DNA from 2 places in the Thioalkalivibrio sulfidiphilus HL-EbGr7 genome. Region 1 is predicted to be linked to the other one. Evidence: riboswitches for the same ligand, from Rfam matches in the RefSeq annotation. Region 1 holds a riboswitch; the other holds the start of a gene.
What was found. Region 1 has a riboswitch for cyclic di-GMP ahead of TGR7_RS15360 (hypothetical protein). Riboswitches for the same ligand answer to the same signal wherever they lie in the genome.
Positions count from the first base shown of each region.

Region 2: another riboswitch for cyclic di-GMP. It lies ahead of TGR7_RS05670 (hypothetical protein); the one in region 1 lies ahead of TGR7_RS15360 (hypothetical protein).

Region 1 is NC_011901.1:3,206,230-3,212,571, forward strand. Features, by position in the region: gene TGR7_RS15345 (OmpP1/FadL family transporter) at 1-320, shown strand, start outside; gene TGR7_RS15350 (hypothetical protein) at 308-844, opposite strand; gene TGR7_RS15355 (YhdH/YhfP family quinone oxidoreductase) at 953-1,960, shown strand; gene TGR7_RS15360 (hypothetical protein) at 2,098-2,448, opposite strand; cyclic di-GMP riboswitch class I at 2,450-2,532, opposite strand; gene TGR7_RS15365 (bifunctional acetate--CoA ligase family protein/GNAT family N-acetyltransferase) at 2,745-5,438, opposite strand; gene TGR7_RS15370 (histone deacetylase family protein) at 5,651-6,342, shown strand, end outside.
Region 2 is NC_011901.1:1,217,259-1,223,600, reverse strand. Features, by position in the region: gene TGR7_RS05685 (cyclic nucleotide-binding domain-containing protein) at 1-367, opposite strand, end outside; gene TGR7_RS05680 (4Fe-4S dicluster domain-containing protein) at 364-1,482, opposite strand; gene TGR7_RS05675 (hypothetical protein) at 1,667-1,891, opposite strand; cyclic di-GMP riboswitch class I at 2,434-2,517, shown strand; gene TGR7_RS05670 (hypothetical protein) at 2,638-3,411, shown strand; cyclic di-GMP riboswitch class I at 3,821-3,904, shown strand; gene TGR7_RS17595 (hypothetical protein) at 3,905-4,660, shown strand; gene TGR7_RS05660 (hypothetical protein) at 4,715-4,933, opposite strand; gene TGR7_RS05655 (efflux RND transporter permease subunit) at 5,074-6,342, opposite strand, start outside.

The DNA.
Region 1 (6,342 bases):
TGGGGGCTGAATACCAGCTGGATGATCGCTGGACGCTGCGCGGAGGCATCCAGTACGACACGACACCAACGCAGGATGGGTTCCGAACCACCCGCACGCCCGATGGCGATCGCACCTGGTTCTCTGCGGGTGCCAGCTATGAACGGGATAGCCGTCTCGGCTTCGACCTTGCCTACACCTACATTGATGTGGCCAAGGAGTCGCTGAATCTGGATCGTGAGTTCTACGATGGTTTGCCTTTTGCCTCGTCTGTCCAGTTGAGAGGCACCACCGAAGGCCACGTCCACATCCTTGCCGCGGCCCTGCGCTACCGGTTCTGAGGCTCCTCACCATACCTGGCCTGCAACTGGGCCAGGTGTCTTGCATACAGTTCCCAGATCCGGGGCGCCATGGCGCCCCGGCTTCCGGGATAGGTCAGGCGCATGGGATCGAAGCGGGTGAGCCGCTCGGTCTCGGTCAGGCGCAGCACGCCATCGATGACGTGGAAGATCAGCACGTGGGTGCCATCGCCGCGCGGCAGTGCGGCGCCCACGATGCCCGTGTCGTTGAGGCCCGGGCTGTTGCGCGCATCGCCGTCCTCCCCGGGCGGGCGGATCAGTGTCCCCACCAGTTCACGTACCGCGTCGGCGCAGGCCAGGCATATCTCGTCAGCCGCCGTGCCCGGCTCCCGGTTTACCTCGGACTCTATATCCGCATCTTCAAGAAACAGTTCCAGCTCGGCCACGGACTGGGCATTGCGTGCGCCGTTGGGCAGCAGCCGGGGTACCGCGTCGCCGCAGGAGGGGCAGGTCCAGCGGGCCACTCGTGGGCCGGCGAGCAGGTCGCTGTGCTTTGAATCGGTCATCGGGCGTAATGATGGATCTTGTCTAAACTTTAAAGGTTTGGCCGGTCATCTGATGGCCCTGATTCTCAATGTGCCAACTGGGGTGCACCGATTCAAGCCGATGGCGACATGAGCAGCGAAACCTTTCCCGCCCTGATGATCCATGAAGACCGCCTCGCCCCGGGACGGGTCGAGTTGTGCCGCTTGTCCCGGGCGGAACTCATGGACGGGGAGGTGGAGATCGCCGTCGAGTATTCCAGCCTCAACTACAAGGACGCCCTGGCCATCACCGGGGGCGCACGCATCCTGCGTCACTCACCCCTGGTGGGCGGCATCGATGCCGCCGGGCGCGTGGTGGAATCAGGCCAGACGGGTCTGCCCGTCGGTACGCCGGTGCTGGTGACCGGCTGTGGGCTGGGGGAACTGCACCACGGCGGCTACGCCGCTCGCCTGCGCGTGCCGGCGGACTGGATCATCCCGATTCCCGAGGGACTGGACACCCGCGAGGCCATGCTGCTGGGCACGGCGGGGCTCACCGCCGCCCTGGCGCTCAGCCGGCTTGAGGACAACCGCCAGTCGGTTGAGGCGGGTCCCATGCTGGTCACCGGGGCCAGCGGCGGGGTCGGCGCGCTGGCGGTGTCCCTGCTGGCGGCCCGGGGCTTCGAGGTGGTGGCGCTCACCGGCAAGCCGGAACTGACGGACTGGCTGATGGGCCTGGGGGCGAGCCGTGTGCTGGACCGCGCCGCCTTCAGGCCCGGCAGGCGACCCCTGGAGAAGGCCCAGTGGGGCGGGGTGGTGGACACCGTGGGGGGCGAGTTGCTGGGAACACTCACGCGGGGCGTACGTCCCTGGGGGAACATCGTCTCCATCGGCCTGGCCGGCGGCGCCGACCTGCACACCACCGTGATGCCCTTCATCCTGCGGGGCGTGAGCCTGCTGGGCGTGACCTCCGCGAACTGCCCCCGGGACCAGCGCCTGCACCTCTGGCAGCGTCTCGCCAGCGACCTGCGCCCGTCGGATCTGGCGGCCCTGCACACGCGCACCGTGGGCCTGGCGGAACTGGTGGAGGTGAGTGAGCAGATGCTGGGCGGTCGGACATACGGGCGAACGCTGGTCGAGATCACAGCCAGTGGCTGATTACAGTGGCAAGTGGCAAGTGGCAAGGGACTTCAAAAGCCGTTTTCCTTGCCACTTGCTACTTGAGACTGACCACTAAAAAAGCGGCCCTTTCAGGCCGCTTCAAAAAACCCCTGGGTGGAGGTCGGTCGTCATGCTCAGTATCGGAAGTTCATCTCCACCATCACCCCGCCATCGCCGGCCGGGTAGACCATGGCCCGGTTGCGCGGCTCCTGGGCGCTGATGCGCAGTTCCCGCGTGTAGTAGGCGGGCTGGGAGTAGGAACTTCTGAGGATTTGCTGGCCGAAGGCCTGTTCGCGGGCGAAGTCCTGATTCAGGGCCGCGGTGGTTTGGGTCAGGGGCCCGTAGGCGTCCTCGTCTCCGTGGCTGGAGAACGGCAGGGAGATCAGAGTCGCGAGGATGGCCGCCGATGCGGCGACCCGGAGGATCTGCCGGCTTTGAACCGGCCTGGCGCATGAGGCTGCGCAATGTGTTGTCTGGTGTGCCATGGTGGGCAACCCCGCTGTCTTGGATGTTCCGTGAGACCGGTGGCTTTGCGTCCCCGCCTTTCGACGGGTTTGCCTTTGTCCTGTGATCCAGATCGCATCTGGCCACGACTGTGATTCTGGTCAAGGAGCGGGTGCGGGTTTGAGGGTTTCATCACATCCTGCGGGCCCTTTCGTCGGTGCAAAGAGGCCGTTTGTCATCGCCCCATCTCGAGCGACGTGTCAGCAAGGTCAGGTACCTGGTTGAAAGCGGGGGGATAAATGCCACCGGGTTTGCGCTAATCCCGGCGGCGCCGTGGTCACAGCTGTTTGCCGACCCAGACCACGCCTTCGTCCCCGGGCCGGACCCTCGTCGAGAAGCCCAGGCGCTTCACCAGGGCCAGCATGTTGCTGTTGCTGGACAGCACCTCCCCTTCCATCAGGGTCAGGTTCCGGGACCGCGCCACCTGCATCAGGCTTTGCATCAGGTGGGTGCCGATGCCCTTGCCCTGCCAGTCATCCGCCACCACCAGGGCGAACTCGCAGCTGCGCTGGTCCGGATTGGCGGTATAGCGGCCCACCGCCACCTGCAGTTCGGCACCGTCCTGGTCCAGGGTGGCGATGAAAGCCATCTCCCGGTCGTAGTCGATCTGGGTGAAGCGCACCAGCATCTGGGGGGTGAGTTCATGCAGGGCCTGCATGAAGCGGAAATAGCGGGATTCGTCCGAGAGCCCGCGCACGAAGGCCTGCTCGATCTGGGCATCCTCGGGGCGGATCGGGCGGATGGTGATGGGGGTGCCGTCGGGCAGTTGCCAGTGGCTCACCAGGCTGGACGGATAGGGGTGGATGGCCATGTGGGCGTAGGGGTCCGCCTCGGCGGGCGGAAAGGCCACGCCGATCCGCGCATCGACCGCCGCCAGCCCGTGCTCGTCCACGATCAAGGGGTTGATGTCCATTTCCACCACCTGGGGCAGTTCGCACACCATCTCGGAGATGCGCAGCAGGACCCGCTCCAGGGCGGCGGCGTCCACCGCGGGCATGTGGCGGAAGCGCGCCAGCAGCCGCGCCACCCGAGTGCGGCTGATCATGTTGCGGATGATGGTCTCGTTGAGCGGCGGCAGGGCCACGGCCCGGTCCTGCATCACCTCCATCGAGGTGCCGCCGGAGCCGAAGCTGATCACCGGGCCGAACACCGGGTCGCGCAGCACACCCACCATCAGCTCCCGTCCATAGTGGCTGCGGTACATACGCTCCAGGGTCACGCCCTCGATCAGCGCGTCGGGCTGGGCCTCCCGGGCCGCCTGGAGCATCTCCTGGAAGTGCCTGCGCACCGCCTCCGCGCCGGTGATGTTCAGACGCACGCCGCCCACGTCCGACTTGTGGGTGATGTCCGGCGAGGCGATCTTCATGGCCAGCGGGTAGCCCAGGGTGCTGGCCGCCACCAGGGCCTCGGCGGGAGTGCGTGCCAGCAGGGTCTGGGTCACGGGGATGCGGAAGGCGGACAGCACCGCCTTGGCCTCCAGGCTGCCCAGCACCTTGCGTCCCTCGGCCAGCACGCCCTCGATGATCAGTCGCGCGCCCTCCACGTCGGCGGGGCTGCGGTCGCTCAGGGGGCCGGGCACCTGCAACAGCAGGCGCTGGTTGCGCTCATACGCGGTGAGGTAGGCGAAGGCCTCCACCGAGGCCTCCGGGGTGGGGAAGTGGGGCAGGCCCGCCTCGCTGAAGCGCTTGCGCGCGGCGCTCACCTGCTTGCCGCCCATCCAGCAGGCCAGCACCGGCTTGCCCGGGCCGCTTTTGTCCTGTGCCTGCACCGCGCCGATGAGTTCCTCCGCCACCCCGTCCGGATCGGTCATGGCCTGGGGGGTAAGCATGGTGAGGATCCCGTCCACGTGCGGGTCCTCCAGGCACGCACCCAGCGCCGCGCGGTAGCGGCCGGCGTCCGCATCGCCCAGCAGGTCCAGGGGGTTGCCGTGGGACCACTGGGCCGGGAGGGTGGCGTCCAGGTGCTTGAGGGTGGACGGGGCCAGGGGCGCCATGGCCACGTCCAGTTCCACCGCCCGGTCGGTGGCCATCACCCCGGGGCCGCCGGCGTTGGTGATGATGGCCAGGCGATTGCCGCGTACGCGTGGTGCGGTGGACAGCAGGCGGGCGGCGGAGAACAGCTGCTGCACGGTCTGGGCGCGTACCGCGCCGGCCCGTTCCAGGGCGGCGTCGAACACGTCGTCGGCCCCCACCAGGGCACCGGTGTGGGACATGGCGGCCCGGGAGCCCTCCTCGTGACGGCCGGCCTTGATGACGATCACCGGTTTCATGCGCGCCGCCGCCCGCAGGCCGCTCATGAAACGCCGCGCGTGGCGGATGCCCTCCACGTACAGCAGGATGCTGTGGGTCTCGGCGTCCAGGGCCAGGAAGTCCAGCACGTCGCCGAAGTCCACGTCCGCCGCGTCGCCCAGGGAGGCCACCAGGGAGAAGCCGATGCGCTGGTCCTCGGCCCAGTCCAGGATGGCGGTGCAGATGGCGCCGGACTGGGACACCAGGGCCAGGTGGCCGGGCAGGGCGGTGTTGCGGCTGAAGGTGGCGTTGATCTTGTGCTTGGGCCGGATCACGCCCAGGCAGTTGGGGCCGATGAGGCGAAGCCCGGTCTCCCGGGCCGCCTCCAGCATGGCCGCCTGCAGGCGTTGCCCCTGGGAGCCCGCCTCGGCGAAACCCGCCGACATGACGATCGCCCCGGCCACCCCGGCCTCGCCGCACTGGCGCACGATGCCCGGCACCGTCTCGGCAGGTGTGGCAATCACGGCCAGCTCCGGCGGCCGCTCGATGGCGGCCACGTCCGGGTAGGCCCTCATGCCCATGATCTTCGGGTGGTTCGGATTGACCGGATGCAGGGCCCCCTCGTAACCGATGGCGCGCAGGTTGCGCATCACCAGCCCGCCCACCGCCTCGGGCCGGTCGCTGGCGCCGATCACGGCGATGCCCCGGGCGGAGAGGATGCGGCGCAGGTAGTGGGGACCCATGGTGGCTCCGTGTCAGAGGTATCGGGCAGGTTTTCAGTGTTTCACGGCCATGTTGGCGTAATCAATCGTGCTGCATGCTGATTCCGGACAATGTGTTGGCCGATCGATGAGCTGATAATCTTGAAGCCTGTCCGTACGGACAGCGCCCCAGGCAAGTCCGGGATTTCCGGCCTTCCCCAGTTCCAGCCCGCAGCGGCCGAGGTGCGCCACGTATGAGTCTGTACTTCATCTCCCATCCGGCCTGTCTGGAACACCACACGCCGGCCCATCACCCGGAGCGTCCCGAACGTCTTTCCGCCATCGACGATCAGCTCATCACCTCGGGCCTGGGCATGTGGCTGGATCACCGCGAGGCGCCCCGGGTGACCCGGGAGCAGTTGCTGAGGGTGCATGACGGGGCCTACCTGGACGAACTTGCAGGCCTGCGACCCGGGCCGGACGAGACCCTGTGCATCGACGGCGGAGATACCTACGTGTCCGCGGGCAGCCTGGAGGCCGCCAGCCGGGCGGCCGGCGCGGTGGTGCACGGCGTGGACCTGGTGATGGGTGATGCGCGCAACGTGGCCTTCTGCAGCGTGCGGCCGCCGGGCCACCACGCCGGGCGCGACCAGGCCATGGGCTTCTGCCTCTACAACAACATCGCCGTGGGCGCCGCCCATGGCCTGGAGGCCCACGGCCTGGAGCGGGTGGCCATCGCCGACTTCGACGTGCACCACGGCAACGGCACCGACGACATCTTCCTGCACGAGCCCCGGGTGCTGCTGTGCTCCACCTTCCAGCACCCTTACTATCCCCACGCGGGCGCCGAGGACCGCCACGGCGCACCCCGGGTGAACGTACCCCTGCCCGCGGGTACCCGCGGCGCGGCCTATCGCGCCGCGGTCAGCGACCGCTGGCTGCCGGC
Region 2 (6,342 bases), 1.5 Mb from region 1:
CCAGCACCGGGTCCCGGTCCATGCAGGCATGCAGGGCCGGGGCGTCGAAATGCACCGCGTGGGTCTCCTCCAGGGCGCGGGCGCTGTAGTGCCAGCGGTAGGGCGGCATCAGCCAGGACCAGCCCAGCACCTCGCCCTGTCCCAGGGTCATGAAGACCTCGGCGCGGCGACCGGGCAGCCGGCTCTCCAGGGCCACCCGCCCGCTGCGGATGAGATAAAAGGCTGCCGCCTCCTCGTGTTCCCGGAACAGGGTTTCATCCGCCCGAAAGGTCCTCAGGGAGGCGCCGGCGGCGAGAAGCCGCATGTCCGCCTCGCGCAGTCCCTCGAAGAAGGGCTGGTCCTTGAGGATCTCCAGGAGCTCGTTCATGTGCCCTGCCCTCCTGCCTTGCCCTGGGCGGTGGCGCGGATGGCGGCCACCTCCTCGGTGATGTCGATGCCCACGGGACACCAGGTGATGCAGCGCCCGCAGCCCACGCAGCCGGAACTGCCGAACTGCGTGTGCCAGGTGGAGAGCTTGTGGGTGAGCCATTGGCGATAGCGGGCCGCCACGGTGCTGCGGTGGGGACCGCCGATCATGTAGGAGTGTTCACCGTTGAAACAAGAATCCCAGAGTCGCACCCGCTCCGAGGCATTGCCCTCCAGGTCCGGCAGTTCCTCCATCTGGGCACAGAAACAGGTGGGGCAGACCAGGGTGCAATTGGCGCAGGAGAGGCAGCGCTCGGCGGTCTGCGCCCAGCGGGGGTGTTCCAGGGCCCCGGCAAGCACCTCCCGGGCATCGCCGGGCATGGTGCGTCCCATGTGCTTCGGGGCCTCCTGCCAGATCCGTTCAGCGGCCGCGCGCTCCGCCTCGCTGGCATCCCGGTGATCGAGCCTGACGAGCATGGCCTCGCCGGCCTCGCTGCCCGCCTCGATCACCAGGAAGTGCATGCCCACGCCGATCACCTCGGTGAGACCCAGGTCGAAACCGGCATGGGCCCGCGGACCGGTACCCATGGAGGTACAGAAACAGGTGCCGCCCGGCTCGGCGCAGTTGACCGCCACCAGGAACACGCCCTCGCGACGGGCCCCGTAGGCCCGGTCCCTGACAGACTGCTCCAGGAACACCCGGTCCTGGATGCCGATGGCCGCCAGTTCGCAGGGCCGTACGCCGATGAAGGCGCGCCGGGGCGGGGCGGGCTCGCCGGGCTGCGTTTCAAAGCCCCCGTCCTCGCGACGCAGCACCCGCACCAGGGTCTCCCGGGGCGGAAACAGGTATTTCTTCCAGGAATGGGGGCCGACCACGTAGCCGAACAGGGCCTGGTCGTCGCGCTGGTGGAGTCGGTAATGGCCGGGGCCATGCTCGTCGCCCCAACCGGCGGGCAGGTCGTTAAGACCCTGAAGACGGTCGTAGACAATGGCGCCCTCGCGCCGGGTGGGGCCGACCACCTCGTAGCCGTCATCGGACAGCAGCCGGATGAGGGATTCCATCTCCTCGGGGGCCATTACGCGCAAGTCACACCTCCCGGGCTGGCGTGGAGTCGATGACTGATTTCAAGGAAACCATAGAGGATGGCTTCAAGGGGCGTCAACGCGGGGGCTGAGCATGCAGAACACAATCGGCTTCGCCCCGATTGAATTCGGGGCAGTCCTGAGCAGATAAAACGAGGGAATCGGGCGTCCTGAAGATTCAGCGTTTCCAGTGCGCCACCAGACCACCCAGGCAGCGGCGGCTCAGTTGGCAGTCGTCGCGCCTGCACTGGTAGCGCACCTCGGTACCAAAACAGGGGGTGTCACCATTGGCCACCTGCAGGCGGCGGATCTCCGCGCCACTCATCAGGTAGGGATTGAGAAAGCGAATATTGTGCGTCTCGACGGCGGGTGTCTCGGCGCTGGGGTTCTGGTTCAGGCGCATCGTGGGCGTCTCCTCATCCTTGTCGTTTGCTCAAGTATGGACGCTGCCCATGAAGCTTCCTTGACCACGATCAAAAAAGCTGGCGTGTCATGGAATATTCACTGCTACTTGTGCAGCGCAGCATCCCTTCCGAATCCATGGACAACCCCGGATTTGCCACCTCGCCTGCCGCACCCAGCAGCGGCCACTCAGCCGGTCTGTGGCTGAATCGACGTCCACTCTCGATATCCGGTAGCGATCGGCAGACGGCCTGCCCGTCTGCCGTGAGGCCCGTCACGGCGAGTCCGGGGACCCTCCCGGCATAATGCGACCGACTAGCCCGCATATCTCACCACCCTTCTACTGCGGCCGCCGATCTGCTCGCTGTGACGGGGCGTGCTCACTCCAGCCGGCTTGACGTAGTCTCGGCTACGCCGGCGCCGTCTTCCGCTCCGCGCGCCCCGTCACAGCGGCATCTCGACGCCCTCGCTACGAACGGTGGTGAGATTTGCGGGCTAGGCCAACGGATACAGGAGTGCCATCGGCAGAAAGTCCCGATCGTTAAACGACAAGGGCATACCCGACCGAAAGGCGGGGACGCAAAACCACCGGTCTACGGCAAACGCCACGACAGCGGAGTTACCGAAATGACGACATACCATGCCAAGCGTGGCCCTGTGGGCGCGCGCTTCTCAGAACACGCCCCGCGCTCGGTCCTGGCTTGCCACGACGTCTCCGGGCAATACCCCACGCATCCGCGAGATGCTGTGCATCCCGCCAGTCCGGCCGACGCACCGGCCGCATCCAGGGGCAAGCCTCTTGCCGTGGCGCTGCACGCCAGTCTCGCACTGCTGCTCACCGTGACCCTTGCAATGCCAGGGCACGGCCAGGCCCAGACTGCCACTGATGAGCAGAGCCTGGAGACCAGCACCAGCCCCGGCCGTGGCAACGGCAATGGCAGGGTCAAGGACAGCGACGACGGCGGTAAAACCAACAACGGACGCGGCAACAACAAGGTCAGCAACGACCCGGAGCCCGAGCCCGAACCGGAGCCTCAACCCGAGCCCGAACCGGAACCCCAGCCCGAGCCAGAGCCGGAACCCCAGCCCGAGCCCGAACCGGAACCTCAGCCCGAGCCCGAACCGGAACCCCAGCCCGAGCCCGAACCGGAACCTCAGCCCGAGCCCGAACCGGAACCTCAGCCCGAGCCCGAACCCGTGGTCGAACTCAACACCTGGTACGTGGTTGTGCAGGCCATCGATGGGCAGGGACAGGAAAGCCCTGATTCCAATGAGGCCTCGGGCGATCTCGCCTCGGGTGAACATGTCACCCTGAGCTGGGAGGCACCGAACATGACCCTGGATGGCGCGTGCACCACCGTCGACAGCTACCTGGTGAAACTCGGCACGGCGCCAGGCGACTACAGCTATTCCCTGAACGTGCAGAGCAATGCGCTGGGTCTGTACTGCCGTGCCACGGGCAGCAATGCCTGCGGCAGCACCTACACCTGCGAACTACAGATGCAGGTGCCCGCCATCTGAGGCCATCGGCATCGAACCAAAGCGCCGGGTTCCATCCCTGGGACCCGGCGCTTTTTTATGAACATCGACCCGAAGGATCCGCGCCAGATGCACCTCCGGCGCCGAGCACACCCGCGTCTTCGCACAAACATCGAACGCACGTCACAGTCCGTGCGTATGGCTTGAGACACGCACATCCCGGGTTCACGTGTGAGCCCCGTCACCGTTCACGAAATTGGTCGATGAATGGCGTGCAAAGCCGGATTCACGGCACGCGCCCCGTGAAGGGCATCACGGCTCTCGACCAGCGCACTCCACATACTTCACGCCACGGGTCATCAGGGAATCGGATGACATCCATTCACGCCCTTCCCTCGCGGGATGGCGGAACGACACAAGGACAGGCCCAACACGCGTTAAGAAAAAAAGCTCATCGAAAGGGCATACCCGACCGAAAGGCGGGGACGCAAAACCACCGGTCTACGGCTTCGGCCATGACAGCGGAGTTACCGAAATGACGAAGACGATGTTTTCGGGTGGCCGTGATGCCGCCGCATGTTTCAACGCGCGATCGAATGACACGCCCATTGCCGCGTGCTACTGCCATGGCATTGCGTCCCATCCGTCCGGAACGATCTCCACGACGCTTCTGCGCGCACTGGCCACCGGCTTTCTGGGCATTGCCCTGCTGTCGGGCTGTGTCGAGGAAGACGTCGCTAATCAGGTCAGCAACAGCGACCCGCAGACGGAAGAGGCACCGTCGCAATCCAGCCCCGGCATGACTCCGACGCCACCCCCGTCCCAGCCGGAGCCGGAGCCACAACCTGATCCCGTGCCGGAGCCGATCACCGAACCGGATCCGATCCCCGATCCGGAACCCGCGCCTTCACCTGAGCCCGAGCCTGAGCCCGAACCTGCGCCCGCGCCGGCCCCTGAACCGGAACCGGAACCCGTCGTGCAGTTGAACACCTGGTATGTGGCCGTGCAGGCCATCGATGACCTGGGACAGGAGAGCCCGGATTCCAACGAGGCATCAGGGGATCTGGCCTCCGGGTCGGTGGTGACGCTGGCCTGGACCGCACCGAACATGACCCTGGATGGCGCCTGCACCTTCGTGGACAGCTACCGGATCAAACTGGGTACCGCCTCGGGCAGCTACAGCCACTCGGTGTCAGTGAACGTGCCTTCACAGGGCCTGACCTGCACCGGCACGGGCAGCAACAACTGCGGCAGCGTGGAAACCTGCGAGACGCAGCTGGTCATTCCGTGAGTTGGCTGGGGGAGTGGTTGTGAGGTGTGGGGTCGATCCCCACACCTCATCGCCTTACTGACGCTTGTAGGCCGAGAAGTCGAACTTGCCGCTGGTCATGTCATCCCAGAGATCCGACTGCACCACCGCCAGCAGCTTGAACAGGCGACGTAGTTCCTCATCCTCCATGAAGCCCTGCTTCGGCGATGCCTTGAGCGCCTCCACCAGCAGCCCCGCCTGGTCCCGGGACATGTCCAGGATATTCAGTCCCTCTTCACCCATTTCCACTTTCATGACGATTCTCGCTGTTGATTGATGACTGCTGGCCCTGGAAGCTCGCGGGGTCGCGCGGCTCGCAGGTTCCGACATCGCATTCGCTGACAGTGGGCGGGCCGGCCATGCCCGCCTCACACCTCACGCATCACGTCTGACGATTACGCCTCACGCACCAGATGCTGACGGTTGCGGATGTAGCTGTAGTAGAGCACCGGGATCACCACCAGGGTCAGCACCGTGGACACCAGGATGCCGAAGATCAGCGAGATGGCCAGACCGCTGAAGATCGGATCGTCGATGATGAAACCCGCACCCACCATGGCGGCCAGTCCCGTCAGCACGATGGGCTTGGCGCGTACGGCGGCGGCACGGATCACCGCATCCTCGCAGGCCGCACCGCGACGAAGCTCGTCGTTGATGAAATCCACCAGCAGGATGGAGTTGCGCACGATGATGCCCGCCAGCGCGATCATGCCGATCATGGAGGTGGCCGTGAACTTGGCGTCCATGAACAGGGCATCCATGAGCGCATGTCCCGGCATCACGCCGATCACCGTCAGCGGGATGGGCGCCATGATGATGAGCGGCACCATGTAGGAACGGAACTGGGCCACCACCAGCAGGTAGATGAGCACCAGGCCCACGGAGTAGGCGATGCCCATGTCCCGGAAGGTCTCGTAGGTCACCTGCCACTCGCCGTCCCACTTGAGGCTGTAGAAGTAGGGATCGTCCGGCTGGGAGATGAAGAACTGCTCGATGGTCTGACCGAAGGCCAGGGGCATCTCCCGGATCTGGAAGAACATGTCGAACATGCCGTACAGCGGACTGTCCAGCTCGCCGGCCATGTCGCCCATGACGTAGACCACCGGCAGCAGGTCCTTGTGGTGAATGGAATGCTCACGGGTGGTCTCGACCACGTTCACCAGTTCCGAGATGGGCACCAGGGCGCCGGACTGGGAACGCACCTTGAGCGAGAGCACCGACTCGATGTGCGCCTTGTCCGCCACGTCGAATTCCAGACGCACGGGCACGGCGTATTTCACGTTCACGCCGTAGAGATAACTCACGTCCTCACCGCCCAGCACCGTGTCCACGGCGCTGACCACGGACTGCTGGGAGACACCCAGCAGCGCCGCCTTCTGGCGGTCCACCTCCAGGATCAGTCGCGGACCGGGATACTCGACACTGTCATCCACATCGACGATACCCTCGGTGGACTCGAACACCTCACGGATGCGCCTGGCGACCTCGATCTGGCCGTCGTAGTCCAGGCCGTAGATCTCGGCCACGATGGGCGAGAGCACGGGCGGACCCGGGGGCACCTCCACCACCTTCACCGAGGCGTTGTAGCGGGCTGCGATCTCGCGCAGCGGGTCGCGCACGGACAGGGCCACGTCATGGCTCTTGCGGTCCCGCTGCTTGGCATC